DNA from 3 places in the Hymenobacter aerilatus genome. Region 1 is predicted to be linked to each of the others. Evidence: riboswitches for the same ligand, from Rfam matches in the RefSeq annotation. Region 1 holds a riboswitch; each other region holds the start of a gene.
The links. A riboswitch is a leader RNA that binds a small molecule or an ion and turns the genes downstream of it on or off. The one in region 1 is predicted to bind S-adenosylmethionine.

Region 1 (10,027 bases):
CATGGCTTTGCGCTCGGCAATGTCTTCTACCTGGTCTTTGCCAATGCGGCCCAGACCGAAGTAGCGCGAGGCCGGGTGGGCATAGTACAAACCGCTTACCGACGAGGCCGGGTACATAGCCAAGTTTTCGGTGAGGTAAATGCCGGTTTTATTTTCCGCGTCGAGCAGCTCGAACAGCGTAATTTTCTCCGTGTGGTCGGGGCAGCCGGGGTAGCCGGGAGCGGGGCGCACACCACGGTACTGCTCCTTGATGAGGTCTTCGTTCGAGAGCTTTTCGTCGACGGCGTAGCCCCAGAACTCCTCCCGCACGCGCTGGTGTAGGCGCTCAGCAAAGGCCTCGGCCAGGCGGTCGGCCAAGGCTTTGATCATGATGCTGGAGTAGTCGTCGTGGTCTTTCTCGAACTGCTCCAATAGCTTTTCGATACCCAGGCCGGCCGTGACGGCAAAGCCGCCAATGTAATCCTGCCGGCCGGTTTCCAACGGGGCCACAAAGTCGGAGAAGGCCAGGTTGGGAATGCCAGGCCCTTTCTCGCCTTGTTGGCGTAGGGTGAAGAACTCCGTTTGCACCTGCTCCCGCGAGTCGTCCTGGAACACCTGAATGGTGTCGTAGCCGACGGTATTGGCCGGCCAGAAACCAAATACGGCGCGGGCCGTCAGCAGCTTTTCGTCAATGACTTTGCGCAATAACGCCTGCGCATCTTCAAACAGCTTGGTAGCGGCCTCGCCTAGCGTTTCATCTTCCAGAATGCGCGGATAGCGGCCCTTTAGCTCCCAGGTGTGGAAGAAGGGCGTCCAGTCGATATATTCGGCCAGCTCGGCCAAGTCGTAGTCCTCTAGCACCTTCGTTCCCAGGAAGGTAGGCTTGGTAATAGGCGTTTCGTCCCAATCGGCCTTAAAGCCGTTTTCGCGGGCCTGCTCGATGGTGAGGTAGTGCTTCTCGCGCTGACGGCCGGCGTAGTCGTGGCGCAGGGTGTCGTACTCGTCGCGCACGGTGCGGGCGTAGGTTTCCTTAGCCGAGCCCAGCAAGCCTGCCGCTACCCCCACCGAGCGCGAGGCGTCGTTGACGTGCACTACAGGTCCAGTATAGGCAGGCGCAATCTTCACGGCGGCGTGCAGGCGCGAGGTAGTAGCGCCGCCAATGAGCAGCGGCGTTTGCAGGCCGCGGCGTTCCATTTCCTGGGCCACGTACACCATTTCATCCAGACTCGGCGTAATCAGCCCGCTCAGACCGATGATGTCTACCTGGTGGGCGGCGGCTTCGTCCAGAATTTTTTCCAGTGGCACCATCACGCCTAGGTCCACAATGTCGAAGTTGTTGCAAGCCAGCACCACGCCCACAATGTTTTTGCCAATGTCGTGCACGTCGCCTTTCACCGTGGCTAGCAGTATTTTACCAGCGGTTTGCCGGTCGCCGCTTTGCTTGTCGGCCAGCAGGTAGGGCTCCAGGTAAGCCACGGCCTTCTTCATCACCCGAGCCGATTTCACGACCTGCGGCAAGAACATTTTGCCAGCGCCAAACAGGTCGCCTACCACGTTCATACCGGCCATCAAGGGGCCTTCAATCACCTCCAGCGGGCGCCCTACCTGCTGGCGCACTTCCTCGGTGTCTTGGTCGATGAACTCCGTGATGCCGCGCACCAGGGCATGCTGCAGACGCTCCTGCACCGGCAGGCTGCGCCAGGCGTCGACTACTACTTCTGCTTTGTCTTTTTGCTTCACCGTCTCGGCGAATTCCAGCAGGCGCTCGGTAGCATCGGGGCGGCGGTTGAGCAGTACGTCCTCCACCAGTTCTAGCAGGTCTTTAGGCACTTCATCGTACACCGCGAGCTGGTTGGGGTTCACGATGCCCATATCCAGCCCCGCCTGGATAGCATGGTAGAGAAAGGCCGCGTGCATGGCCTCGCGCACCACATCGTTGCCGCGGAAGGAGAAGCTGATGTTGCTGACGCCGCCACTGGTCAGCGCCCCCGGCAGGGTAGCCTTAATCCAACGCACCGCCTCAATAAAGTCGATGGCGTAGTTGCGGTGCTCCTCCATGCCGGTACCCACAATGAGGATGTTGGGGTCGAAAATAATGTCTTCGGCCGGGAAGCCGATGCTCATCAGTAGGTCGTAGCTGCGCTGGCAGATTTCCTTCCGGCGTTCCAGTGTATCGGCCTGGCCCTCCTCATCGAAGGCCATCACCACCACGGCCGCGCCGTATTGGCGCACCGTGTGGGCGTGGACAATAAATACCTCTTCGCCTTCTTTCAGGGAAATGGAGTTGACAATGCTCTTGCCCTGCACGCATTTCAGGCCAGCTTCCAGCACGTTCCACTTCGAGGAGTCAATCATCACCGGCACACGGGCAATGTCGGGCTCGGAGGCAATCAGGTTGAGGAACGTGGTCATGGCCTGCTCCGAGTCGAGCATGCCTTCGTCCATGTTCACGTCGATGACCTGCGCGCCGCCCTCTACCTGCTCGCGGGCCACGGCCAAGGCGGCTTCGTAGTTGCCGGTGCGAATGAGGCGGGCAAATGCGCGCGAGCCGGTCACGTTGCACCGCTCACCCACGTTCACAAATAAGCTCTGCTCGGTGATGCCAAACGGCTCCAAGCCGCTGAGGCGCGTAGCAGCCGGCACCTCGGGTAGGGTACGTGGCTTGTATTTGTCGGCCAATCGGGCCAGCTCGCCGATATGCTGGGGCGTGGTGCCGCAGCAACCGCCTACCACCGTCACGATGCCATCGGCGAGGTAGCTTTCCACCACGCCCGCAAACTCCTCAGCCGACTCATCGTAGCCCCCAAACGCGTTGGGTAGGCCGGCATTGGGGTAAGCGGAAATGTGCACGTCGGCAATGCGGCTCAGCTCTTTGATGTAGACTTTAAGCTGATCGGCGCCCAAGGCGCAGTTAAGGCCCACGCTGAGTAGGGGCAGGTGACGAATGGAGTTCCAAAACGCCTCTACCGTCTGGCCCGAGAGGGTGCGACCCGAGGCGTCGGTGATGGTACCGGAAATCATGACGGGCACCTGGCGGCCACCTTCGTCGAAAAACTTCTGCACGGCGTACAGGGCCGCTTTGGCGTTCAGCGTGTCGAAGATGGTTTCGATGAGCAGGGTATCGGAGCCGCCGTCTACCAGGCCGCGCACTTGCTCGAGGTAGGCGGTGGCCAGCTCGTCAAACGTCACGGCGCGGAAGCCGGGGCGGTTCACATCGGGCGAGAGGGAAGCGGTGCGGTTGGTAGGGCCAATGGCGCCGGCCACGAAGCGCGGCTTGCTGGGGTCTTGGGCCGTAAACTCGTCGGCTACCTCGCGGGCTAGCCGCGCCGATTCGTAGTTTAGCTCATATACCACATGTTCCAACGCATAGTCGGCCTGCGCGATGGTAGTGCCAGAGAAAGTGTTGGTTTCCACCATGTCAGCGCCGGCGGCAAAGTACTCGGCGTGAATACTTCGGATGATGTCGGGGCGCGTGAGCGAGAGCAAGTCGTTGTTGCCGCGCAGCGGGTGCGAGTGGTCAGCAAACCGTTCCCCCCGAAAATCCTCCTCCGTCAGCGTGTAGCGCTGAATCATGGTGCCCATGGCGCCATCTAAAATCAAGAGGCGGCGTTGAAGGATGTCGTAGAGCGGGGAGTCGGGGCAGGTCGTCTTCATGGATTTTCCGTCGGGAAAGCAGCGGGTACGAAAGCTTATCCAGAAAGAGAAAACCGCCGAAGCAGGTTCCTGTACTTATCTTCTTCCGCCCGACAAGCGGAGCGAAATGGGAGTTGGCACCTTGTAATATGTCAGGTTGCCAAGACGTCACAGGGCCCAATCCCTCGGTCTTTCTGGATAAGTAATACGCAAAGATACAGTGCAAAGCTCAGATTACAACCGCCATGGTTTTTCGGCTGGAGCAGTTGCCCAGAGCGAGCTTGGTAGATCGGGAATCTTGCTTGGTGGGCAGGACGCGGCACTCGGTTGAAAAAAACGTCGTGGCTCTTTTATCCGGAGCACTTTGCCGCATCAGCGGCCAGCTCATCCATCGGCTGTTACCCCGCTGATGCTTACAGTTATGACATTTACGAGGGTTTTGTTACTGCTTATCGGCTTCCTGCGCAGCAGCGTTTCGCTTGCACAGGTCGTTATGCCGCCCACTGTCGGCACAGGCTTGCAGGGGCAGTACTACGTTGGCCGGGAGTTTGACAAGCTGGTGCTCACTCGCCTCGATCCGACTATCGATTTCAATTGGAGTTACGGTCCGCCTACCCCCGGTCGGACGTCGGAGCGGTTCGTCTCGCCAGGACCGGGCGTGCCGGGGGAGGTGTTTTCGGCGCGCTGGACGGGCTACCTCTACGCGCCGGTTTCGGGTACCTACACCCTGCATATCACCACCGACGACGGTATGCGCGTGTGGCTGGGTAACCGCTTGCTGCTAGACGGCTGGCACGACCAATGGGTGACCACCTATGCCACCCGCATATGCCTTACGGCCGGCCGCTACTATCCTTTGCGGCTAGAGTACTACCAAGTGCATTTCGACACGCGGGCCCTGCTGGCCTGGCAAACGCCCCCACTCACTGCCCCTTCGGCCTGGGACAAGCTGCTAGCGGCTGTGGGACTGGACGACACCGACCCCGCGCCCATTCCGACCCGCTACCTCTACCCTCCCCGGCCGGCTGCTTCGCCCCGCCCTACCCCGCCAGCGCCGGTAGTCGCCGCTGCGCTTAGTGCGCTACCCTCCGCACCCGTACCCAAAGCGGCACGCGTGATTCCGCCCCGGCTAGCTCAACCCACTATGCGTCGTCGGTCAAGACCGCAGCCCCTGGCGGCGCTACGTCCCCAGACCACTACCACCGATACAGCTACGCCGCCTCCTACCCTACCCACGCTGCGCACCCTCACCAAAGGCGAAACGCTGACGCTGCCTAACCTCTACTTCACCCGCAGCACGGCCGCGCTGCTGCCAACTTCCTACCCTACCTTGAACACGCTGGCCCGCACACTACAGCAGCAACCTGCCCTGCGCCTGACCATCGCCGGCCACACCGACAATGTAGGAGACGCCCAACTCAACCAACGCCTTTCCGAACAGCGCGCCCGCGTGGTGCGCCGCTACCTGGTGCAGCAGGGCATCGACTCACTGCGGCTCGCGGCAGTGGGCTACGGCGGCACCCGCCCCGTAGCCGACAACCACGACCCGCGCCAACGGCCGCGCAACCGGCGGGTAGAGGTGATAGTGGAGTGAGGTCAATCATCAGCGCTTAGCCACGGCGGGCGCCGCTCCAACCTCCACGGCTTTCACATTGTCCATGTAGTGGCGGTCGATGAGCTTGTGGTAGGGGTCGAGGCCGGCTTTGGCGGGTTGCTTATCGACTACCAGCACCAGCTCGGTTTTGGGCTGGGTGAGGTGCACCTTGCGCAGGTACAGAGGTTGGCCGGTAGCGTCGTAGTGCTCAGTATCCGGGAGCTTGTCGGGGCCGAAGATGCCGACGTCGACCCAGTCGTTGAGCTTCACGGGCGTTTCGTTGCCAAGGCTGTCGGCGCGCATTTTGGCGGCTTCCAGGGTGAGGCGCACGGTGTAGCGGCCGTCGGGGCGCTTGGTGTAGGTGGCGTTTTCCACCCGATTCTCGAACAGTGTAATCGTCTCGAACATATCGTGCAGCAGGTACTGGAGCGAGTCGGGTGTGGCGCGGCGCAGGTAGCCCATAAAAGTGGCCGTGTTGGGGTAGGGCTTAGTCTGGTACCGGTTGGCCGTTAGATAGCGACGGATGGCGGCGTTCAGCGTGTCTTCGCCCAGGTAGTCCTGCAGGGCGTAGAACACCATGCCGCCCTTGTAGTAGTGAATGTAGGGCTGATTTTCGACCAGCATCAGCGGTAGCTCTTTCTTACGCTCGTCGCGGCGGCCTTTCAGGTAGCGGTCCAGCTCGCCGCGCATAATGCGCTGCATCTGAGCGCCCGTGAAGGCGTGTTTGCACGTCATCAGAGCTGAATACTCCGCCAACGACTCCGACAACATGCTACTACCCTGCACATTGCCGCCTACCACTTGGTGCCCCCACCACTGATGGCCCAGCTCGTGGTTGGTGATGAAATACACCATATCTGGCCTATTCTTATCACGCAGGTCTTCCACAAAACCGGCGCTTTCGGAGGTGGAAATGGTATTGGGAAACGACTGCGCAAACGCCTTGTAGCGCGGAAACTCCAGCACGCGTACCTGCCGAAATTGGTATGGACCAAACGCCTTGGTGTAGTAGGTGAGGCCCTGCTTGAGGGCGTCGGCCATGTGGGCCACATTGTAGGGGTGCTGCGCGTCGTGGTAGATTTCGATGGCTACCGGGCGGCCGGTGGTGGGGTCATGCCACTGGGCGCGGTGTACCTGGTAGCGGGCCGAGAGGATGTTGAACATATTGGACATGGGCGCATCCATCTGATAATGGAAGTAGCGCCGCCCATTGGCCAGCCACGTTTTTTGGAGGTAGCCGGGGGCCACGGCCGTTTGGTCGGGGTCGGTACTCACGGTGATGTCGAAGCGAGTGTAGTCAGCATCCAGGGTAAAGCCATGTTGCTGACGCCCTACGGCGTCGTTTAGCTTAGCAAAGCGCTCCTTAGGCTTGAGGTGGTTTCGCTCGCGTACGTCGTCGTCTTCCAACTCCAAGCGCGCATCATAGCCCAACGATACGCCGGTGCCATCGAGGAAGGTGCCGTTGGCCGTGAGGCGGTCTTCGGGCGAGATATTGGCCCAGCTGAACACGCCCGTATCCTGCGGGCGGCTGCTGAAACCACGGGCGGCATAGCGCATATCCAAGTGCAGTTGCAGCGAGTCGCCGGGGGCGAGGGGCTGGGCCAGGCGGTAGATGCGGAAGCCATTCTCGGGGTCGTCGAGCAGTACGGTGTTAGGGCGGCTCAGCGTGAGGTTTTTCTGCACGCTGTGGCTGTTGTCGTAGTTCACCAGCAGGGTGTCGAGGGGGCGGGCGGTGCGGTTAAGCAGCGTAAGGGCACCGCGCATGTGGTAGCCGCGGGGCGTGGCCGTGGGGTACAAATCGACCTGCAACTCGGTATTCACAATTTTGGGCTGGGCCACGCGGGCCAGGTGCTTGTACTTGGTTTCCCAACCCGCCCGCCGACCTTCTATCAGCTTGGTCGTCAAGTATTCATTCTGAAGGTTGGTATTCCAGAACACGTAGCCGCCTACCCCCAGCACGGCCGCCACCGCGGCCACTGCGCCCCAACGAGCTGCGGGCACTAGGCGCTGCCCAGCCAGTCGGCTGCGGTGGCGCACGCTGGTTTCGGTGCCGCGCACCCACAGCAGGTTGCACACCACGGCCAGCAGCACGGCCCAAGCCAGGTAGTAGAAATTCACCCAGAACAGCGGCCCCACGAAGTGGCCGTAGCCGTTCATGTCGGAGTAGGTGTAGGGCACGTAGCCGTCGTACTTCAGCATGACGTGGTGCAGGCCCAGGGCATCGGGGGCAATGTAGACGAAGACGTAGAACAAGATCATGAGCGTGTAGCCCACGTATTTGTTGTTGGCCACGGTTTGCACCACCATCGCCAGCACGCACAGTTCCACGATAAAAGCGAGCTGCAACACGAAATCCTGCGCGTACAAAAGCGGCTGCACGTGGTCGTAGCTCTTGTAGAGTTGAATGAGCACGCCCATCGTCACAATGACGCCGTAGAGCACCACCTGCACCAGCACCAGGGCCGCGAGCTTGCTGGCAAACGGCACCCAGTTGGGCATGGGTAGCACATCAAATACCTGATGCAGGCGCAACTCTCGCTCACGCCATACCACCTCGCCAGCATACAGCGTAATGATAATCAGGAAGAACAAATTAAAGTTGTTGTTCAACAGCGCCAGCACATCGTAGGTGACGGGGTAGTTGGCGCCATCGTTCTTCCAGCGGTAGTAGGCCCCAAACAAGATATTGACGACGCCGAACAGCACCAGCGCCAGGAAAGTCCGCGACTTTACCACGTTCAGGAATTGCACCTTCGTCAGTTGCCACCACTGCCACCAACTGGTGCCGGCCCCAAACACCTGCGGCGAACGGCGAATAACCACCTGCTGCAAGGCCGGCACTGGCTCCAGCGCGGTAGGTTTGCCCGAACTGGCCGGAGCACTCATCCGAAACGCCACAAACGACACCGCCAGCAGCGCCAGCCCTATCCCCGACCACAGTAGGCGGTTTTGCAGGAACTCGCCATGCAAGGGCACTAGCAGCGTGTTGCGCTCTGCAATAGTCCAGTACTTGGTTACCACGGCGCGCGTGTCTAGCCCAAACGGGTCGAGCAGGGCGGCTAGGTGCTCGTCTTTGTTTTGGGTGGTGAACAGCCCTGCGATGTTGTAGAGCAAGAACAGCACGATGCCGCCCAGGTATACTACCAACGCGTTGCGCGTGAGAGCATAAGCGGCAAAGAAGATGCAGCCGGCAAAAAAGGCATTCACGAAGGCGCCCCACAGCAGCGGCTGCCAGTAGGCCTCAAACCGGAAGGGACCGTATTTGGTGGGGTCGAGCCAGGGCATCATGGAGCCCAGTATAGCCCCTACCATCAGCCCGCTCATAATCAGCCAGATGATGAATAGGGAAGCCAGGAACTTACCGCTCAGGTAGCTGAATTTTCCCAGCGGCGTGGTGTAGAGCAGAGGTGAAATGCCGCTGTTCACGTCGCGGTACACGGGTGTGCCCACAATGGCCGCCGTGATAAACATGGCCAGCGTAGAGCCGCCCAGCATGAAGTTGGCCAGTGTATCGGGCGCGTTCTTGAAGATTTTGCCCCCGGTGCTCGGCCCAGCAAATGTTTCCTGCACCGACAAAAACACAAACGCAATGGCGAACAAAATACCGAAGTAGATGTAGGTGCTGGGCTGCCGCAGCCGGTAGCGCAGCTCAAAGAGAAGGACGTTGCGGAACATGATTTCTGAAGATTTCAACCATTAAATCCCATCTGTCATCCTGAGCATGTGGTGCATCAAGCCAGTGTCGAAGGACCTTCTCATGACAGGAAAGGCGTTGGCGCATCAATCTTTCATGCGTGAGAAGGTCCTTCGCAAGCTCAGGATGACAGATATATTCTTCTAAGCTCCTACCATCTCCTTCCGCGCCAAGCGGTGGAAATACACATCTTCCAGCGTGGCTTCTACCGGCGTGAACTCGCCGTTGATGGGCGTTTCGCTGAACACTCGCACCACGGGGCTGCCGGCTACCAGCTTGGTGGAAATAACCTCGTGGGTGGCGCGCAGCGTAGGTAGGGAGGCTTTTTCGGTGCGGGTGCGGTAGACTTTGCCCCGGATTTCGCCAATCACGTCGGTGGGGCGGCCGGTGGCGATTACCTCGCCGCTGGCGATGATGGCCATGTTAGAACACAGCTCCGTGACGTCCTCCACGATGTGCGTGCTCAGAATCACAATCACGTTGTCGCTGATTTCGGAGAGCAGGTCCAGGAAGCGGTTGCGCTCGGTGGGGTCGAGGCCGGCCGTGGGCTCATCTACAATGATGAGCTGGGGCGAACCGAGCAGGGCCACCGCAATGCCGAAGCGCTGCTTCATGCCGCCAGAATAGCCGCCCAGATTTTTCTTGCGCGCCGCCCACAGGTTGGTTTGCTGCAGCAGGCTTTCCACGGTTTGTTTGCGCTCTTGCGCGTCGCGGATGCCTTTGAGGCCGGCAAAATAGTCGAGCAGCACGTCGGCCGAGATGCTGGGGTAGAGGCCGAACTCCTGGGGCAGGTAGCCTAGCACCTGGCGCACGGCTTCTTTCTGCGTCAGCACGTCGAGGTTGCCTAGCCGGATACTGCCGCTATCGGGCTCTTGCAGGGTAGCAATAGTGCGCATCAAGGATGACTTGCCAGCCCCGTTTGGACCCAGTAAACCGAACATGCCGCTGGGGATGGTAAGCGAAACGTTGTGCAAGGCCCGCACGCCGTTGGCGTAGGTCTTGGATAGATTGGTAATCTGCAATTCCATAGGCGTTGGCTGTGAGTAAGGAGGGATGGGAAACAGCCAATCAATCTACATATAAATATCTGAAAATAAGAATCTTATAAACATTATGCAATCACTATA
Region 2 (10,027 bases), 1.4 Mb from region 1:
CACCGAGCGGTGGGTAGTACCATGGTCGTCGGCGAGGCGGTTGCGGGTTTTGTCGTAGTGCTCTACGTCGTTTTTATTGAGTAGTTGAGCGGGGGTTACGGGCTGCTCATACCGCTCAAATCCCATATCTGCCAGGGTAGGGCGAGCCGGAGCTTGATCTATACGGTGTAGGTTCTTCTTAGTAAACAGTTGCCGCGACGGGCGTTCCTGAAAGCTGTCGTCCTGCAGGGCCGCCCGCCAAGCCTTATTATAAGCGCCGTATACCTTGGCCGCCGTGCCCGATTTAGTCAGCACCTCGTCCTTGGCAAAAATTACCTGGTCTTTGTGCGCTGTGAAGGGCACGTTTTTCTGTTTTAGGAGCTTGGCTATGGCCTCGTCGCGCTGGCGAGCGTAGGGCTCGTAGTCCTCGTTGGTGTGCACAGCGGCCAGGTCGTAGTCCTTCAGCAACTGTTCGAATACCTCCTCTGGCTTGCCATAGCATACCAGCATAGTGCCACTGGCGCCTCCGGTTTCCTGGGCCAGCTGCTCCACTGCATCATATATAAACGTGACGCGGGCATCTTGCTTGCTAGGTAGCTTATCCAGAATGTCGCGGTCGAAGATGAACAACGGCACTACCGGCGCCTCCCCTTGCAGCGCCGCCGCCAAGCCGGTGTTGTCGGTGATGCGCAAATCGCGCCGGTGCCAGAATATCGTGAGTTTCATACGGGTGGGTTTCTCATGGGACTGAAAGAAATCTGTCATCCTGAGCCTGCGAAGGACCTTCTGCCAATTGAACGAGTTGTCGTTACGATGGTCGTTCAATTGGTAGAAGGTCCTTCGCAGGCTCAGGATGACAGGGACCATCTAGGCCCGCGCTACTTCAACCGGCTCATACCACCATCTACAGGTAGTACTTGGCCGGTGATGAAGCTGCTGTGGTCGGAGAGAAGAAAAGACGCCATGTAGGCCATGTCCTGAGGCTGTCCTACCCGTTGCAAGGGGTGGCGCTTGGCACTGGCCTCGGCTTTCTCGGGGGTATTGAGGAGGGTAGCAGCTAGGGGCGTATCGGTGAGGGAGGGCGCAATGCAGTTCACGCGAATACCAGCGCCGGCATACTCGGCGGCTAGGGCGCGGGTGAGGCCTTCTACGGCAGCCTTCACCGTGGCCACGCTGGTATGGAAGCTCATGCCCGTTTCGGCGGCCACTGTACTAAACAGCACGATGGAAGCGCCATTGGCTTTTTTCAGCCGCTTCACTACCGCCTGCACCACCTGCACAGCACCCAGCACATTTAGCTCGAAATCCTGTCGGAAATCGGCCGGCGCAATGCGCTCAAACGGACGCAGCCGGATGCTGCCGGGGCAGTACGCCACGCCGTGCAACGTGTCGGGTAGGGCATCGAAAGCGGTAGGAGCAAAGGGTGCGGTTACGTCGAGGGGTAGGAATGTGGTACCCAACTCAGCCAACTCCGCCGACTCGTGCCGCGATGCCGTGTATAGGTTGGCCTTCATGCCGTGCAGCAAGCGGGCCGTAGCCAAGCCAATACCCGAGGAAGCTCCTACTAGAAGAATATTCTTATCAGCAAATTCCATAAAAACGTAGCAGATGAACAGTTGAGTTTCTGCTACGCAGGAATGCCCGCAAAAGGCTATCCATCACCCAAAAAAGCTCGACCGCTAGCAGAGAAAATATCCCTGCTAGCGGTCGAGCTTTTTTGGGTGATAATTAGTTACTCCGCGAAAACAGCCTCGGCTCCGGCGAGCTGAGTATCAGCAAGCTGAGCATTGGCGGCAGCCCGAAGTGGGGTAGGGAGGCGCACTACACAAATGCCCGGCAGCTGCAACCACTCGGCCTGTGCCAGCTGCGCCAGCCCGATGGTGCCGGTGAGGTAGTGCCCACGCGTAGCCGAGTGGAACGTTTCGTGCACCCGCGTGAAATCAGTTTCCTGAGGCGCGTACTCGTCAGTGAATGTCACCAGCACATCTACCTCGGCGGCCTCGGGCGTCAGGGCCGAGTCGGTATTCTGGCTGATCTTCTTGTACTCGTAGCGGTAGCCGTAAGTAAGTGCCGACAAGTCGCTGAGCACGGCCGAAGCAGTAGGTACGGCCCCTGCGCCGCGGCCTAGGAAAAACTGTCGGTCGGTGAAGCCGCTCTGGGTGATGAGGCCATTGTACTCATCCTGCACCCGTGCCAGCTCGTGCTCGGGGCGCACTAGGGTAGGCAGCACGGCGGCGGCCACATTGCCGTCGGGTAGGCGGCGGGCTTCGGCAATGAGCTTGAGCGCCAGCCCTTTTTCGCGGGCGTAGTCGGAGGCCAGGTTGCTTAGCCGGTCGATGCCCACGGCCAGGATTTCCTGGGGCGAGGTCACCAGACCGAAGGCGTGCGTGAGCAGCAGCACCAGCTTGTTGCGGGCATCGAGGCCCTCTACGTCCAGGGCCGGGTTGCTCTCCGCGAAGCCCAGTGCCTGCGCCTTGCTAAGCGCTTCGGCAAAGGAAATAGCGTCACGGTGCATGGCCGTGAGGATGTAGTTGGTAGAGCCATTGATGATGCCCTCCACTGCCTCCAACAGGTCGGTGTCGTAGTACTCTTCCAGGTTCCGAATCACGGGTAGGCTGGCACAGGCGGCTGCCTCGTAAAGTAGGGGCGTACCGGTCTGGCGCTGCAACTCAATGAGTTCGGGAAGGTGCTCGGCCAGCATCTTCTTGTTGGCTGTCACCACGGCTTTGCCCCGGCGCAGGGCTTCGGTCACGATGTAGTAGGCTTCGTCGGCATCATCAATCAGCTCCACAATCACGTTCAGCGACGCATCATCCAGCAGGGCGTTGCGGTCAAACGTAAACAGCTCGGCGGGTAGGCTACGCTGCTTGGTGCGGTCCTTCACCCCAATGCGGCCGATGCGGGCGCGCAGGCCAGGCGTGCGTTCCAGCACCGTGTGCAGGCCCTGGCCTACCACGCCAAACCCAAATAAACCAATACGAATGTCGGAGCGGGTCATGCGGTATCCTTAAGCGAGTTCAGCTTCCTGTTTCAGATCGGCCACGGCCGTAGCGGCGGCGCTAAGCTGGTCGAGAGCCTGGGCTAGGTCGGCAATCAGGTCTTCGGCATCTTCCAAGCCTACTGACAGGCGCACCAGGCTATCGGCTACGCCGGCCGCACGACGCTGGTCTACTGGCGTCGATTTGTGTGTCATGGTGGCTGGGTGGCAGAGCAGGCTCTTGGCTCCGCCCAGGCTTTCAGCTAGTTTGAAGTATTTGGTGCTGGTAACCAAATTGATAGCGGCTTCCTGCGTGTCTTCTTTCAGCTTGAGGGCAACGATGCCACCAAAGCCTTTTGGCTGCTGCTTTTTCGCTACAGCATGGTTGGGGTGCTCTTCCAGGCCAGGGTAGTACACAGCCGCTACCTCGGGACGAGTTTGCAAGAACTGTGCAACTTTCAGAGCCGAAGCGCTGTGCCGCTCAATGCGCAGCGGGAGCGTTTCCAGTCCGCGAATCACCAAAAAAGAATCAAACGGCCCCAGAATACCACCCGATGCGTTCTGAATAAACTTCAGTTGCAGCGCAATTTCTTCGGTTTTAGCCACTACTAGGCCCGCAATCAGGTCAGAGTGGCCGCCCAGGTACTTAGTGCCGCTGTGTACCACAATGTCGGCGCCCAGGTCGAGGGGCTGCTGCAGGATAGGCGAGGCGAAGGTGTTGTCCACGCACAGCCAGGCGTTGTTGGCATGGGCAATGTCGGCAATAGTGGCAATGTCCGACACTTTCAGGGTAGGGTTGGAAGGTGATTCCAGCCACACCAGTTTGGTTTTGGGCGTGATGGCCGCCGCTACATTGGCCGGATTGGCCGTATCACAATACACGATATCGATGCCCAAACGACGATACACGTGCTCAAACAGGCGGAAAGCGCCGCCATACAGATCATCAATGGCCACAATCTGGTCGCCGGCCGAGAGTAGTTTCACCACGGCATCAATGGCGGCCAGGCCGCTGGCAAACGCGTAGCCGGCGTGGCCGTTTTCGAGGGTAGCTACCAGCTTTTCCAGTGTACAGCGGGTAGGGTTGCCGGTGCGGGCGTAGTCGTAGCCCTTATTTACGCCGGGCGCTTCCTGCACGAAGGTGGAAGTCTGGTAGATCGGCACGGCAATAGAGCCGGTCAGTTCATCAACGGGAATAGAGTGGAGGAGGCGGGTTGCAGCTTGCATGGTTGAATGACGTTTGCGTTGAAAAATGGACGTAAACGCATCCCTTCAGCCAAAACACTTCATCAAGATTTCTCACCGGAAGGGCATAAAAAAAAGCTCTTCCGATAAGTCAGAAGAGCTAGCATCGTCTGCAGTCGATGAGCATCTTGTAACTTATCTTCTTCCAATTCAGCCGTAGCTGAGTCAGAACAGGATTTAGCACCTTGTAGTCCTGCTACCGGTTGCTAAGGCATCTTCGGGCCTGTCCCTCCGCCTTTCTTGATAAGTGCTCCGTTTCGGGAGCGGTAGTGCAAATATACGGCGCAAATAATTCAATGCAAGCCCAACGCCTATTTTTTACTCAATTAGGTGAAAAGAGTATTCTCGCTAAATGCCCGTTGCGTTGAAATATTGATAGGAAAACAGGGTGTTTCTGCGTGTTCTGTTAAATTATTGCCTAGTTTGAGCCCGCGCTGACCAAAAACACCTGTACGTACTCATGAATATTCGCAAACTCCTCGTTGCTAACCGGGGCGAAATTGCCATCCGCGTGATGCGGGCTGCTACTGAACTAGGCATCACTACGGTGGCCGTGTATACCTTCGAGGACCGCTACTCTCTGCACCGCTACAAGGCCGACGAGGCCTACCAGATAGGCGAGGACGACGACCCCCTGAAGCCCTACCTTGATATTGAAGGCCTGTTGCGCGTAGCGAAGGACAACGGCGTAGATGCCATCCACCCCGGCTACGGCTTCCTGAGCGAAAATGCTACCCTGGCCCGGCGCTGCGGCGAGGAAGGTATCATCTTCGTAGGGCCGCGCCCCGAGGTGATGGAAGCCCTTGGCGACAAAGTGCGCGCCAAGGAAGTGGCCCTGCGTGAGCAAGTGCCCATTATTCAGAGTAGTGAAGAAGAACTGAACGACTTTGAAACGGCCCGGACTGAGGCCAACCGTATCGGCTACCCCGTGATGCTGAAGGCTGCCTCGGGCGGCGGGGGTAGGGGCATGCGCGTCATCCGCGACGATGACCAGCTGGAAAAAGGCTTTTTCGAGGCCCGCAACGAGGCTCTAAAAGCCTTCGGCGACGATACCGTGTTCCTGGAAAAGTTTGTGGAGCAGCCCAAGCACATTGAGGTGCAGGTAGTGGCCGACGCTTACGGCAGCGTGACGCACCTCTATGAGCGTGACTGCTCCGTGCAGCGCCGCTTTCAGAAGGTAGTAGAGGTGGCGCCCGCGCTAGGCCTGGCTGAGGAACTACGCGAACAGCTCTATGACTACGCCCTGCGCTTGGCCCGCGCTGTGAACTACAACAACGTGGGCACAGTGGAATTTTTGGTGAAGCCGGAAGCGGGCGAGATTTACTTCATTGAGGTTAACCCGCGCATTCAGGTAGAGCACACCGTCACGGAGATGGTGACGGGCGTCGACCTCATCAAAACCCAGCTCTATATCGCGTCGGGTTACCACTTGCAGGACCCCGAAATCAACCTCGATCCGCAGGTGCGGCCCCGCATCACGGGCTTTGCCTTGCAGTGCCGCCTCACCACCGAGGCCCCCGAAAACGACTTCAAGCCCGATTATGGCACCATCGTGGCCTACCGTTCGGCGGGCGGTTTTGGTATTCGCCTCGACCAGGGCTCGGTGTACCAGGGCGCCAAGATTCTACCGTTTTTCGACTCGCTGCTGGTGAAGGTGTCGGCGCAGGCGCCTACCCTTAAGGAGGCCGCCGAACGGATGCTGCGCACCCTGTGGGAGTTCCGGATTAGGGGCGTGCGCACCAATATTCAGTTTTTGCAAAATATCGTATCGCACCCTGATTTCCAGAATGGTAGCGCTACGGTTGACTTTATCAAAGACCACCCCGAACTGTTTAAGTTTGAGGTGCGTCAGGACCGCGGTACTAAGCTGCTGAGCTTCTTAGGCGACATCATCGTGAACGGCAACCCCGACGTGCACGGTGCCCAGGACCCGGCCCGCGACATGCCCAAGCCCAAGCTGCCCCACTACGACGCTACCGCGCCCTATCCCCCCGGTACCAAAAACCGCCTCACCGAGCTGGGGCCGGAGGGCTTTGCCAAGTGGCTGCGCGAGGACAACCTCATTCACTACACCGATACCACCCTGCGCGACGCCCACCAGAGCCTGCTGGCCACGCGTATGCGCACGTTTGATATGCTGAAGGTGGCCGAGCGCTTCGCCAAGCAGCACCCCCAAGCGTTTTCGCTGGAGTGCTGGGGCGGTGCCACCTTCGATGTAGCCCTACGCTTTCTGCACGAAGACCCCTGGGAGCGCCTGGCCAAGCTGCGTGAGGCCGTGCCCAACATTCTGTTGCAAATGCTGATCCGGGGTGCCAACGGCGTGGGCTACAAGGCCTACCCCGACAACCTGGTAGAGCGCTTCGTGCAACAGAGCTGGGAAACCGGTATCGACGTGTTCCGCATTTTCGACTCGCTGAACTGGATGCCGGGCATGGAGAGCTGCATCCGGTTTGTGCGCGAGAAAACGCAAGGACTGGCCGAGGCCAGCATCTGCTACACGAACGACCTGCTGGACCCACAGAACAAGAAGTACAACCTGGACTACTACCTGCGCCTAGCCAAGCAAATTGAAGATGCTGGCGCCCATATCCTCTGCATCAAGGACATGGCGGGCCTCTTGAAGCCCTACGCTGCCCAGGAGCTAATTGCGGGCCTGCGCGACACCGTGAGCCTACCCATCCACCTGCACACCCACGACACCAGCAGCCTGCAAGCTGCTACCTACCTCAAGGCCGTAGAGGCCGGCGTAAATGTGATTGATGTAGCCTTGGGTAGCCTTTCGGGTCTCACTTCGCAGCCCAACTTCAACGCCACGGTGGAAATGTTGCGCCACACGCCCCGCCACCGCGAGTTTGATCAGCAGAGCCTCAACGAGTTCAGCAACTATTGGGAAGGCGTGCGCACGTACTACCAGCCGTTTGAATCGGGTCTGAAAGCTGGGTCGGCCGACGTGTTTCAGCACGAAATTCCTGGTGGGCAGTATTCCAACCTACGTCCGCAGGCCGCGGCTCTGGGCCTGGCCGATAAGTTTGAGCTGATTAAAAAGACGTTTGCCGACGTGAACCAGCTGTTCGGCGACATCACGAAGGTGACACCGTCCTCGAAGGTAGTAGGCGATATGGCCCTGTTCCTAGTATCGAACAACCTGACCACTCAGGACGTGTGGGACAAAGGCCAGACGTTGAACTTCCCCGAATCGGTGCAAAGCCTGTTCCGCGGCGACATTGGGCAGCCCGAGGGTGGCTGGCCCGAGGGGTTGCAGGAAATCATCCTGAAAGACCAGCAGCCGTACACCGACCGCCCGAACGCCCATCTGGAACCCATCGACTTTGATGCGGAATGGAAGGCGTTCCAGGAAAAATTTGGGCCGGGCGTGGAGTTTACGGATTTGCTTTCCTACTTGCTCTATCCTAAAGTGTTCGAGCAGTACTGGGCGTTTGTGCAGGAGTACGGTGACGTGTCGGTGGTGCCTACACGGCTGTTTTTCTACGGTATGCAGCCCGGCGAGGAAAGCATCATCGACATTGCCCGAGGCAAGAGCATCATTGTGAAGTTCCGCTCTTTGGGCATTGCCAACGACGAGGGCAAGCGTACCGTGTTCTTTTCCATCAATGGCGAAACCCGCAACCTGGAAGTGCGCGACCGGTCGGTGGAAGTGAAGAAGGTCCAAAACGCCAAGGCCGACAAAGCCAACCCCCGCCAAGTAGGTGCGCCGCTGCAAGGGTTGTTGTCGCGCGTGCTGGTGAAGCCTGGTGAGGAAGTGAAGCGCAACGCGCCGCTGTTCATCATCGAGGCCATGAAAATGGAAACCACCATCACGGCCCCCGACGATACCACCGTGGAAGCCGTAACGCTGGAAGAAGGCACCCTCGTGAATGCCGACGATTTGGTGCTGACGCTGGGGTAAGAGGTATTGAGTTAAAAAGCGTCTGTCATCCTGAGCGAAGGTCCTTCGCTCAGGATGACAGACGCTTTTTAACTCAATACCTCTTTACTCTGGAGCTGTACCGGCATGAAATTGTGCCACCACTTGCGTACCGGCGGGGGCACCTAGTAGGCGCAGCGTGTCGCCGGCGAGTTGGTAGCGGGTAGTGCCCTCGAGGGCGCTTATGTAGCGGCTTTCCAACGCCAAGCGCGGGCATGCCATTTTGGTGGACATGAGCGGTGAGAAGCTCAGCTGATCGTTGGCGGCGAGAGTGAAGCGGCCCCGAAAGCGGTTGCAGCCGGCTTGCCCTTGGGCGCTGTTGCTGCTGTCGGCACTCAAGGTAAGGTATAGCTCCTGGCTGTCTGCGGGAGTAGTCACGGCTGAATTGCCTAGTTGGTGAAGCACCCAGTACGTGCCGCGGAGGGGCGTTGCAGCGGTAGCAGGTGTCTGGTTGGTTTCGGCCGGCTCGCGGGTGGCGCAGCTGCCAAGCAACGCCGCGGTGGTTATAGTAGTGAAAAGCAGAGGGATGCGCATGGAATAGTAAGAAAAAAGCAAAGAATGAGCAGCAAACATAAAACTTTGTGGGCAGCTGCTTATCTATGTATACAAACGGGGTAGACCACTGCATACTGCCAGAAAAGCAGAACCGTTAGAGCCAACGTCGGAACATTCTCTTTATTTAAAAATTAGAATCATTATGCAGTACGCAACTACACAGTGGGCAGTTCGTTGGGGCGGAGTCGCGGCCGTCTTGTTGGGGTTGGCAATGCAACAAAGCAAGGCGCAGGTGAGCCAGGTGCCGACGAGCGGCAGCGGCGTGATGGCCCAGGAGAACATCAACTCTATTGTGCGCGGGGGCCAGGGTTATACCGTTGATACGCGCTATCAGGGACTGGTAGGTTCACCCTACGCCATTGCCCGCTGGCTGCCGGCCGTCGTCACCACCGACCACGATGTGAAACTGCAACCTGTGTTGCTGAAATACGATGTGGTGCAGCAGCTCCTCTACGCCCGTCAGCCTGCCCGCACCGACTCGATGTTGCTGAACGAAAACCGCGTGAAAAGCTTCGTGCTGACGGATGCCGGTGGCTCTATCCCCGAGCGGCGCTTTCGGCGCTTCGCGGAAGCCCCGAATCCAGCGCAGGGCCGCGAGTTTGTGGAGGTGCTGCATGAGGGCAAGTATACGGTGCTCAAGCAGTACCAAAAGAAAATGGAGCAAGCCAGCTACAAAGGCGCCTATAGCCAAGACAAACGCTACGACGAGCTAGTGACCAAGGAAACATACTACCTGTGCCGGCCCGATGGCACAGTAGTTCCTATCACCAAACTCACACTGAAAGCGTTGCAAAGCGCGGCGCCGGAGCTAACGTCCAAATTGAAAAGCGAAGCCGACCGCAACCGGAGCATGGGCAAATCGGAGGCTGACCTGATGGTGCTGATGCGGGTAGTGGATCCGGCTGGGTAGGGAAGGAGAGGCGCATTATATTGCGTCTTTTGTAGTTCACCTACCACTCAGTTGCAGAACCTAGTGCAAAGCAGTAAGCTTGCTTCATGAAACACCTTCTTCTCTTAACGGCTGGCTTGCTGATTGGCTTTTCATCTACTGCCCAAAAGCAACCGGCTGTATCGGCGGCTACCGTGGAGCGCGTGGCCCGCACTCTTACGGCCGACGATATGGGCGGCCGCCCCAGCGCCGGCCCCGGCAACCTGAAAGCCGGCCAGTTTCTGGCGGCTGAATTCAAGCGCATCGGACTAAAGCCGTTGCCTGGTCAAAGCGGATTTTTGCAGGAGTTTGAGGCCTATGAGGCACAAGCCACCGCCCGCACAGCTACCCTAAATGGGGCAGACCTGCCCGCAGATAACATTGTGCTGGTTTCAGGCCGGCCGCAGGTCAGCTGGAC
Region 3 (10,027 bases), 280 kb from region 1:
ACCGGCCAATCAGCGTGCTTTTGCCGTCGTCTACACTGCCGCACGTAATAAATCGAAGTAAATCCATGAGATGAGATGGTGAAATGGTGAGGTTGTGAAATTGTGAGTTTGTCGTGTGGATGAAGTGTATATGCAATGCACAACTTCACCCTTCACAACTTCACCATTTAGAAATAGCCGTTGCGTTTGCGGTCTTCCATGCCGGTTTCCGAGATGGTATCGTCGAGGCGGGTAGCGCCCCGCTCGCTCACTTTGGCCTGGATGATGTCGGCAATGATGTCTTCCACGGTGCTGGCGTCGCTGGCCACGGCAGCCGTGCAGGTAGCGTCGCCCACGGTACGGAAGCGCACCTGGCGGCTCACAATCTCATCGTCGGCATCGAGGTGCAGGTGCTCTGTGAGACCCAATAGCTGCCCGCCGGGTAGCACCACGCACTGGCGCTCGTGGGCAAAGTAGATTTCGGGTAGGGCAATGTTCTCGCGGCGGATGTAGTTCCACACGTCCAACTCAGTCCAGTTGGAAATAGGGAACACGCGCACGTTCTCGCCCTTCTGAATCTTGCCGTTATAGATGTTCCACAACTCGGGGCGCTGGCGCTTGGGGTCCCACTGGCCAAAGTCGTCGCGCACGGAAAAGATGCGCTCCTTGGCGCGGGCCTTCTCCTCGTCGCGGCGCGCCCCGCCGATACAAGCATCAAACTCAAACTCTTCAATCACATCCAGCAACGTGTAGGTTTGCAGCGGGTTGCGGCTGGGGTATTTGCCGGTTGGGTCTTGCAAGCCCTTTTGCTTAATGGTGTCTTCTACCTTGCGTACCACCAGCTTTTCGCCGAGTTGCGCAGCCAGCGCGTCGCGGAAGGCCAGCACCTCAGGAAAGTTGTGGCCTGTGTCTACGTGTACCAACGGAAACGGAAACTTGCCCGGCCGGAACGCTTTTTCAGCCAAACGGGTAAGCACAATCGAATCTTTGCCGCCCGAAAACAACAGGGCCGGCCGCTCAAACTGGCCTGCTACTTCGCGCAGAATGTGAATGGCTTCGGCTTCGAGCCGGTCCAGGTAATCAAGGGTAGGCATATGAATGAGTTGTCTGTATTCCGTTGTTTGTGATATGGGCGCGGGGTAGTAGAACGCCATGCTGAGCTTATCGGAGCATGGCGTTCTACTATCCTTCTACGCCGGCACCTGTTCCACCACCGGGTCGGGGCCATTGTGGGTGGCGTGTAGGCCGCACTCCTTGGCATCAGCGTTTTCCCACCACCAGCGCCCGGCCCGGAAGTCCTCACCCGGCTTAATAGCGCGGGTGCACGGGGCACAGCCAATGCTCACAAAGCCCTGCTGATGCAGTGGGTTGGTAGGTACGCCGTTGTCTTTGGCAAACGCCCAGCACTGCTCCCAGGTCCAATTGAACAGGGGGTGTATTTTGACAAGCTGATGCGGCTCGTCCCACTCTACCGGCTCCATGGTCTGGCGGTTCTGCGACTGCTCGGCCCGGATGCCAGTAATCCAGATTTGCTGGCCTTCCAGCGCCCGATTTAGGGGTTCTATCTTGCGGATACCGCAGCATTCCTTGCGGTTCTCAATGCTCTCGTAGAAGCTGTTGGGGCCTTTGGCCTCTACCAGCGCCTGCACGCTGGCCGTCTGCGGAGCGTAAGCTTTGATAGGCTTCTGATATTTCAGAATGGTTTTGCTCCAGGTGGAATAGGTCTCCTGAAAATTGCGGCCTGTATCCAGCGTGAATACCTCAATGGGCAGGTCGTGTGCAAAAATCAGATGCGTAATAATCTGATCTTCAATCCCGAAAGAAGTGGAGAAAGTGACTTTGCCGGGAGCCTCTTCTACCGCAGTGCGTAGGATATCCAATGCATCCTGGATAGCAAACTGCTGGCGTAGGTCAGAAACCCGCGATTCGAGGGAAGTAGCCATAAACGAAGAAAATCTAAAGGAGAAGTGCGGACGAGGCCGCGGAAGGGTAGCCGGCGGCAGCGTTGGCTGCTTACGCACGGTACGGATTGCGAGTCGGGGCCGTGCCGGGGGCACTTCGGGCAGTCAGACTCAGGTTAAAGGGAACGAGTTCCCGGTCGTTTCAACAACAACAGGCACAGCACATCATACCCATACAAGCGGCTACACGGCCGGAGAGGGTAGGAGAAGCAAGGGTGCGGAAGTTGTTGGAATGGACCACGGTTGTTTGTTTTTATATGGTCAGGACTTGGCACCGTTCCGCGATAAGCGGAGGTTGCCGGCGTTTCGTCGAGCCTGTCTCTCCACGCCTCTGTATAAAAACAATCCTTTAAAGGGAAAGAATTGGTGGCACAAAGGTAAAGACACAGCGCCGAAAAACACAAATAAAAAAATATCCGACCCGCTATACGTAGCAGGTCGGATATAACTAACGAGAGTGGAAAAGGTTCTTGGAGTGGTAGTAAATAGGGTGTCCTTAATTCTGCTGAATCATGTTCACCACGCCTTCTACCCACTGGGGGTGCGAGTTTAGGGAAGGTACCAACTGCCAGTGCTTGCCACCGGCTTCTTCAAACAGTTCCTTGAACTCCACGCCTACCTCAATAGTGGTTTCCAGGCAGTCGGCTACGAAAGCGGGAGAGAATGCCAGCACGTTTTGAATGCCTTTTTTTGGGAATTCCTTCAGCACTTCGTCGGAGTAGGGTTGCAGCCATGGGTCGCGCAGGCGGCTTTGCAGGCGGCTCTGGAAGGCTACCGTGTATTGGTCGTCGCGCAGGCCGAGGCCTTTGGCTAGCAGGCGCGAGGTCTCGAAGCACTGCGCCCGGTAGCAGTAGCGGTTGTTCTTATTATACGTGTTGCAGCACTTGCCCAGCTGGCAGTAGCCTTTGAAGCTACCCTTCAGCACATGACGCTCCGGAATACCATGGTAGCTGAACAGCACGTGGTCGTAGTCGTGCTTGTCCATTTCAGCTTTACCCAGCGTCACGAAAGTGCCGATAAAGCCGGGGTCATCGGTAAACGTGCTGATGAAGTTTACGCTGGGCACAATCCACCACTTGCTCACAATCTCCATCACCTTTTCCTGCACTGAGCCGGTGCTGGCCGCGGCGTACTGCGGAAACAAGGGTAGCACAATAATGCGTTCTACAGCGGCGTCGCGCAGCTCCTCCAGCGCCTTTTCGATGCTAGGATTCTGGTAGCGCATCCCAAAGGCCACCACGTAGTCGGAGCCGAGTTGCTCCTGTACCAGCTTTTGCAGATCCAGGCCATGGTAGAGCAGGGGCGAGCCGCGCTCCGTATCCCAGAGCTGCTGGTAAATCTTGGCTGATTTGGGCGCCCGCAACGGTACTACCAGCCCCTGAAAAAGAGGGTAGCGTACGGCGGCTGGCATATCAATCACGCGGCCATCGGTGAGGAACTCGTTGAGGTAGCGGCGCACGTCGGGGGTGCGAGGCGAGTCGGGCGTGCCGAGGTTGACGAGCAGGACGCCAACACGGCGTTTGGAAGTGGCGGGGGTAGGCATGAGTAGGAAACGGCTAATCCGTAGCAAGACAAAGGTAGGGGCCGGGAGGTTTGCAGGGAAACCAGGATTTTTCGCTGGATTCTCTAGCTGTGCTTACGCTCCCATGTCCGTTGCTAAGGCACGGTGCTTTCCAGCACGCGCAGCACCTCCGGCAGCGGCTCTAGTCCTGTTAGTACGGCTACGGTAGGATCGGGGCTAGAAGTGCCGAATCGTTTCAGCCATACCGGCCGGATGCCCACGGCCCGTGCGCCCAGTACATCGGCAGTCCAGTTGTCGCCTACCAGCACGGTTTCTTCGGGTAGGGCGTGCAGTCGCTCCAGCGCTGCTTGAAAAATGCGCGGGTCGGGCTTGGGCACACCCACATCCTCGGAGGTGATGAGGGCATCTACAAGGTTCGTCAGTCCCAAGAAAGCCAGTTTATCCTGCTGCTCGGCAGTGCGGTTATTGGTGATAATACCAATCTGATAGCGCGGCTTTAGGGCCTCAAGCAGTGCCACAGCGCCAGCTACTGGTCGGCGCAGGCGGCGGTAGTGGTCATAATGAAGCCCAACAAATTCTTCAGTGGCAGTTTCGGAGTCTAGCACGTGGTAGGGCGCCAGTAGCTGCTGAAACCGCAGGCGGCGGGCATCAAGGTAGTGTATCTCACCGGCCAAAACACGTGGGTGCATTTCCTCCAGCAGTTCGCTGTAACGTGCATACAGGTCGTCCAATGGCACAGTGGCGAGACTAGAAAACTGTACTGTGCTGGCTTGCAGGGCAGCGCGGGCCGTACCGGCGTGGTCGAACAACGTATCGTCGAGGTCGAAGAGGAGAGTGGTAAGTGGCATCTGGGCAAAGGTAGGCAGGCCATAGAGGAAGGACTACTTATTTGACCAAGCTTCCGAAGCCGCCCGAAAAATCGTACCTTTGCGGGCTAATTCCCTGACAACCCGTGAATACCGAACCAAAACCGCACCGCGCCGGCTTCGTGAGCATCATCGGCAAGCCCAACGTGGGCAAGTCCACGCTGATGAACGCGCTGCTGGGTGAGCGGCTCAGCATTGTGACCAGCAAGGCCCAGACCACGCGCCACCGCATCCTGGGCATTCTCAACGGCGACGATTTCCAGTTGGTGTACTCCGATACGCCCGGCATCATACAGCCCAAGTACGAGCTGCACAGCGCCATGATGTCGTTCGTGTACTCGTCGCTGGAAGACGCCGACGTGGTACTGTTCGTGACGGATATTTACGAGAAGCACGATGAAGAACCAGTGGTGGAGCGTCTGCGCAAAATGCAGGATACGCCTATCTTTTTGCTGGTCAATAAAATCGACCAGGCCGATCAGGCTGAGGTAGAGGCGAAGGTAGCGTATTGGCAGGAGCACCTACCCAATGCCACCCGCGTGCTACCTATCTCGGCGCTGGAGAAATTCGGGACCGGCGAGCTGCTCGATCTGATTCTAGAGAAGCTGCCGATTCACCCGCCTTACTACCCCAAAGACGAGCTAACTGATAAGCCGGAGCGCTTTTTTGCCGCCGAAATGATTCGGGAGAAAATCTTCAAGCTCTACAAAAAAGAGGTGCCCTACTCCTGCGAGGTAGGCATCGAGGAGTTCAAGGAAGAGGACGATATTATCCGGATGCGCGCCACGATTTACGTGGAGCGTAGCAGTCAGAAGGGTATTATTATCGGCAAAGGCGGCGAGGCCCTAAAGAAGGTAGGCACCTGGGCACGGGAGGAAATGGAGAAGTTTTTCCTGAAAAAAGTGTTCCTCGAAATTCACGTGAAAGTCAACGAAAACTGGCGCACTGACCCCAAAGCGTTGAGCCGGTTCGGCTATCAATAGTAGGATAGGTAGGGAGGTGTAAGGGTAGAAGTTTACGAAACATCACTTTCTACCCTCACACCTCCCTACCCTCCCTAAAACAACTCCGACCACATCAACCTACTTAACTACTCCGGGCACTGCCAAAACTGGTCGGGCTGGCGGCTGGAGTCAGACAAATGAAAAATACCATTGCAATTGTGGGCCGCCCCAACGTGGGCAAGTCCACGCTGTTCAACCGCTTGGTGGGGCAGCGCAAAGCCATCATGGACAACGAGTCGGGCGTAACGCGCGACCGGCACTACGGCTACGGCGACTGGATTGGCAAGTACTACACTGTGATTGACACCGGTGGCTACGTGCACAACTCCGAGGACGTATTCGAGGAGGAAATCAATAAGCAGGTAAAGCTGGCTATTGATGAGGCCGACGTGGTGCTGTTTATGGTGGACGTAGACGCTGGTCTGCACCCGCTAGACGAGGAGTTTGCCAACGTACTGCGCCGCTACCAGGGCCAAAAGCCGATTTATCTGGTGGCTAACAAGGCCGATACCAACGCCCGCGCCCACGCCGCTGGCGAGTTCTACGCCCTGGGTATGGGTGACGGCGAAATCTATTCCGTCAGCTCGCAAAGCGGCTCTGGCACCGGCGACTTGCTGGATGCGGTAGTAAGCCACTTCGAGGAAGAAGGTGAGGAAGAGCCCGATGCCGGCGTGCCTAAAATTGCCGTAGTAGGTCGCCCTAATGCTGGCAAATCGTCGTTTGTGAACCTGCTGCTAGGCACCGACCGCAGCATCGTGACGGATATTGCTGGCACCACCCGCGACTCTATTTCGGCGCGCTACAACGCGTTTGGCAACGAGTTTATCCTGGTAGATACGGCCGGGTTGCGCCGCAAAACCAAGGTGAAGGAGGACGTGGAGTTTTACTCTGTGTTGCGCGCCATTCGGGCCATGGAGGAGTCGGATGTGTGTGTGGTGATGCTGGATGCTACCCGTGGCATTGAGGCGCAGGACGTGAACATCATCTCCCTGGCCGACAAGAACCGCAAAGGCATCGTGATTCTGGTGAACAAATGGGACCTCATCGAGGACAAAGAAACCAACACCGCCAAGGAATTCGAGGAGAAAATCCGCGAGAAGATTGCGCCGATTGCCTACCCACCCATCGTATTCATCTCGGTGCTGAATAAGCAGCGCGTGCACAAGGCCATCGAAACGGCCATTCAGGTGTACGAGAATAAGATGCACAAAATCCCTACCTCCCAGCTCAACGAGGTGATGCTGCGCGAGATTGAAAAGTCGCCGCCGCCCGCCACTAAGGGCAAAATGGTACGTATAAAGTACGTGACACAGTTGCCTACCCACAACCCGGTATTTGCGTTTTTCTGCAACCTACCGCAGTATGTGAAGGAATCGTACACGCGTTACTTGGAAAATAGGCTGCGTGAAAACTTTGGTTTTCAAGGCGTTCCGATTGGTATTGTGTTCCGGAAGAAGTAAAGCAGAAAAAAACTGAAATTTTTTTGGGTAGGTCGGGTTACCTTCTGCTGATGTAGGTATAAACCCCCGAATTTCGCCTCCGGCTCGGCTGGAACCCGCGAAACTCACCAAACCTGAAATTTCATTTTTCAACTTACCCCCATCATGAAAAAAGTTCTGTTCCTCGCTCTGGCTGCCGCTTCGTTCTCGTTCGCTTCTTGCGACAGCAAAAAAGAAGACGCTACTGAGCAAGCTGCTGACAACGTAGAAGCTGCTGGCGAAGCCAAAGCTGACGCTATGGAAGAGCAAGCTGACGCAGTACGTGACTCGGCCGACGCTAAGGCTGACAACATGGAAGATGCAGCTGACGCTACCGACGCTCCTACTACTACTGCTCCTGCTACCACTGGCACGACTGCTCAGTAATTTCAGCAACGTCTGATATAACAAAAAGGCCTCCCACACCGGGAGGCCTTTTTGTTTGTGGCGCAAGAGCAAATAGTGCCTACCCCAGGCGACGCTGCAACAGGCCGTCTATGACTTTGAAAAGCTTTTTGGGTGAATACGTGCGCCACGGTAGCTCGTCGAGCTGGCCACCAAAGTTGATATAGCTATCGAGGTTGTACTGGCGCATTTCGCGCGAGACGTGCTCCTGGAAGTTAACGCCGGCAATCCAACCGTCTTCTACATCCTCAAACCATTCCTCGTAGTACGAATCATCGGATCCGTGGAAGTTGAATACGTTTTCGCCTACGAGCACAAAACGGGCAATGCCTTCGTGTAGCAGCGGGTCGATGATTTCCCGCTTGAGCTGCATGATGTCGTTTTCAATGGCATCATTCCATTCTCCGATAAACTCCAGAATGGCCGACTGCTGCTCGTAGTCAACAAATAAAATCTTGATAAACAGGGTATCCGACCCAAAGCTGTCCCACTGCGGATGAATGTAATAGCCGTAGATGGTATTCACGTAGCTGTCGAGGCTGTTCTCGGCGCCGTGGAGGGGGGAGCGAGGGTCTTCAGAAGCCGAGTACTGGTCGATCCAGGCGTAGTGTGGCTCGATGGTATGCACGCAGGTATAGCTAGAGGTACAACAACCGGCCTTACATGCGTAGGCCGCCGTTACCTAACGCAAGACCGAATTGAAGTGTTCGGAGTGGAGTAGTAACTGCTCAATTATAGTCCCTACCCGCGCGCCTCTAGTGCTGCCCGCACCGAGCCGTGCTTCTTTAGTAACTGAGCGGCTTCATCCTGCTCGATACCTAGCTCGTCCATCAGCATCCGTTCGCCGCGGTCTACCAGCTTGGCATTGGAGAGCTGCATGTCTACCATCTTGTTGCCCTTCACCCTACCCAGCCGAATGAAGGTAGCGGTAGTGAGCATGTTGAGCGCCAGCTTTTGACCGGTGCCGGCTTTCAGGCGGGTGCTGCCCGTCACGAACTCCGGTCCGGTTACTACTTCTACCGGAAACTCGGCTGCGGCCGCTACCGCAGAACTCGCATTGCACACAATGCAGCCCGTGGCCAGTCCGTGCTGCCGGGCCCGTTGCAGACCGCCAATCACGTAGGGCGTACGGCCCGAGGCGGCAATGCCCACCACGATGTCTTTGTCGGTGATATTGTGGGCTTGTAGGTCGCGCCAGGCTTGCTGGGCGTCGTCTTCGGCGTTTTCTACGGCTTTGCGAATGGCGGTGTCGCCGCCAGCAATGATGCCCACTACCAGCCCGTGCGGCACGCCGAAGGTAGGCGGGCACTCCGAGGCATCAACCACGCCCAGCCGCCCGCTGGTACCCGCCCCGATGTAGAACAACCGGCCGCCCTGTTGTAGCCGCGCCACGGTGGCTTCTACTAATGCCTCTAGTTGGGGTAGGGCTTTTGCTACGGCCTGCGGTACGGTTTGGTCTACGCTGTTCATACCAGCCAGTAGCTCGTGGGTCGACAGCGTTTCGAGATTATTGAACAGGGAGGCGCTTTCGGTGGTGCTCATGGGGTAGGGGCGAAGGAGGTTAGAGTAACTGACGGATAAAGGTATCAGTAAAGTCTTCGGCAAAGTGCAGCACGTTGGGCAAGTGCGTAAACTCGTGCGGCTGGTGCGTAGTGGTGAGAATCACGGTATCCATGCCGGCAGTGTGGGCGGCTTCGGCGCCTTTGGGCACGTCCTCAAACACTATGCAATCGGTGGGCTCGACGCCTAACTCAGCAGCGGCTTTCAGGAAGGTTTCGGGGTGCGGCTTGCTCAGCGTCACATCGTCGGCGCTGACGATAGCGCGGAAATAGCGCCGGATATCCAGCGTATCCAGCACAAAATCAATATTGAACGGAATAGCCGCCGACCCAATGGCCACCGGAATATCCAGCTGGTAGGCGCGCTCCAGAAACTCCGCCAACCCCGGCAGCAGCTGCAAGTACGGCCGAAACTCGTCTTGGTATCGCTGCTCCTTCGCTACCGACAGTTCCTCGATTTCCTCGGCAGTGAAGCGGTCCGGCCCGAACATGCGTACCAGCACCTCGCCGTTCTTGCCGTACATCTGCGGCTTCACTTCGTCCCAGGTGAAATTGCCGCCCAGCTCGTGGTTGAAAATGTGGCGCCACGCCTTGGTATGGTACTCCATATCATGAATCATGGTGCCGTTCAAATCGAAGATAAATGCCTTCATGCGGTAAGAAACAGGGTAGGGAATGCAACAATTATGGGTGTACAATCAGCTTACTTCTTCGGAGAAGCACTGACCGCCAACCGGCCAATAATCGGAAAATTGTCGAATACGTTGGGCGTATGGGGGGCGTCATGGTCTAGCTCACGGGTGAGGTCTTGACCGGCCCAATGCTCGTAGTGGTTGCCGCGCCGCCATAGCCGGGAGCGGCTCACATCGTAGATGTTGCCCTGGTAGGCCACCCATATTTCGTCCCGGTCTTGCCCATTGCGCAGGGCTAGTTGGGCGCGCGTGTAGGTAGGCAACAATGTGTCTACCGGCAAGGGTAGGCTATCTTGGGCAGATGAGTTTGCGTGCGTTTCGCTCATAGATACAGCAAATAACTAGCGAACTAGCTAAACCTCCCTGCGGCAACCACTATCCCAGTAGCGCCTGCGTCAGAATCCAGCGGTTGGGTAGGTCGCCTTGGGCGGCGCGGATGTAGTCGTCGTAACTGCATGGCACAATGCGCTTGATGTCGCTATCGGCTAGGCTTTCCACTTCCAGCCACCATTTTTCGGTGCGTTTGGCTTTGTAGAACACCAGCTTGGCCGGTGTGCCAGG

Region 2: linked by a shared signal. The riboswitch ahead of MUN82_RS11060 (trans-sulfuration enzyme family protein) and the one ahead of metH (methionine synthase) in region 1 are both predicted to bind S-adenosylmethionine.
Region 3: linked by a shared signal. The riboswitch ahead of MUN82_RS15535 (phosphoadenylyl-sulfate reductase) and the one ahead of metH (methionine synthase) in region 1 are both predicted to bind S-adenosylmethionine.

Annotation. Positions count from the first base shown of each region.
Region 1 is NZ_CP095053.1:3,974,923-3,984,949, forward strand. It holds gene metH (methionine synthase) at 1-3,633, opposite strand, end outside; SAM riboswitch class I at 3,706-3,817, opposite strand; gene MUN82_RS16655 (PA14 domain-containing protein) at 4,106-5,206, shown strand; gene MUN82_RS16660 (ABC transporter permease/M1 family aminopeptidase) at 5,216-8,881, opposite strand; gene MUN82_RS16665 (ABC transporter ATP-binding protein) at 9,044-9,928, opposite strand.
Region 2 is NZ_CP095053.1:2,574,687-2,584,713, reverse strand. It holds gene MUN82_RS11075 (cryptochrome/photolyase family protein) at 1-705, opposite strand, end outside; gene MUN82_RS11070 (SDR family NAD(P)-dependent oxidoreductase) at 858-1,574, opposite strand; gene MUN82_RS11065 (homoserine dehydrogenase) at 1,712-2,977, opposite strand; gene MUN82_RS11060 (trans-sulfuration enzyme family protein) at 2,987-4,183, opposite strand; SAM riboswitch class I at 4,334-4,451, opposite strand; gene MUN82_RS11055 (pyruvate carboxylase) at 4,662-8,108, shown strand; gene MUN82_RS11050 (META domain-containing protein) at 8,193-8,660, opposite strand; gene MUN82_RS11045 (hypothetical protein) at 8,824-9,591, shown strand; gene MUN82_RS11040 (M20/M25/M40 family metallo-hydrolase) at 9,678-10,027, shown strand, end outside.
Region 3 is NZ_CP095053.1:3,694,762-3,704,788, reverse strand. It holds gene MUN82_RS15545 (sulfate adenylyltransferase subunit 1) at 1-67, opposite strand, end outside; gene cysD (sulfate adenylyltransferase subunit CysD) at 168-1,073, opposite strand; gene MUN82_RS15535 (phosphoadenylyl-sulfate reductase) at 1,170-1,922, opposite strand; SAM riboswitch class I at 2,191-2,282, opposite strand; gene hemH (ferrochelatase) at 2,437-3,483, opposite strand; gene MUN82_RS15525 (HAD family hydrolase) at 3,597-4,310, opposite strand; gene era (GTPase Era) at 4,415-5,311, shown strand; gene der (ribosome biogenesis GTPase Der) at 5,470-6,792, shown strand; gene MUN82_RS15510 (hypothetical protein) at 6,937-7,197, shown strand; gene MUN82_RS15505 (hypothetical protein) at 7,277-7,843, opposite strand; gene murQ (N-acetylmuramic acid 6-phosphate etherase) at 7,957-8,757, opposite strand; gene MUN82_RS15495 (HAD family hydrolase) at 8,777-9,427, opposite strand; gene MUN82_RS15490 (cytochrome b5 domain-containing protein) at 9,478-9,729, opposite strand; gene MUN82_RS15485 (formimidoylglutamase) at 9,842-10,027, opposite strand, start outside.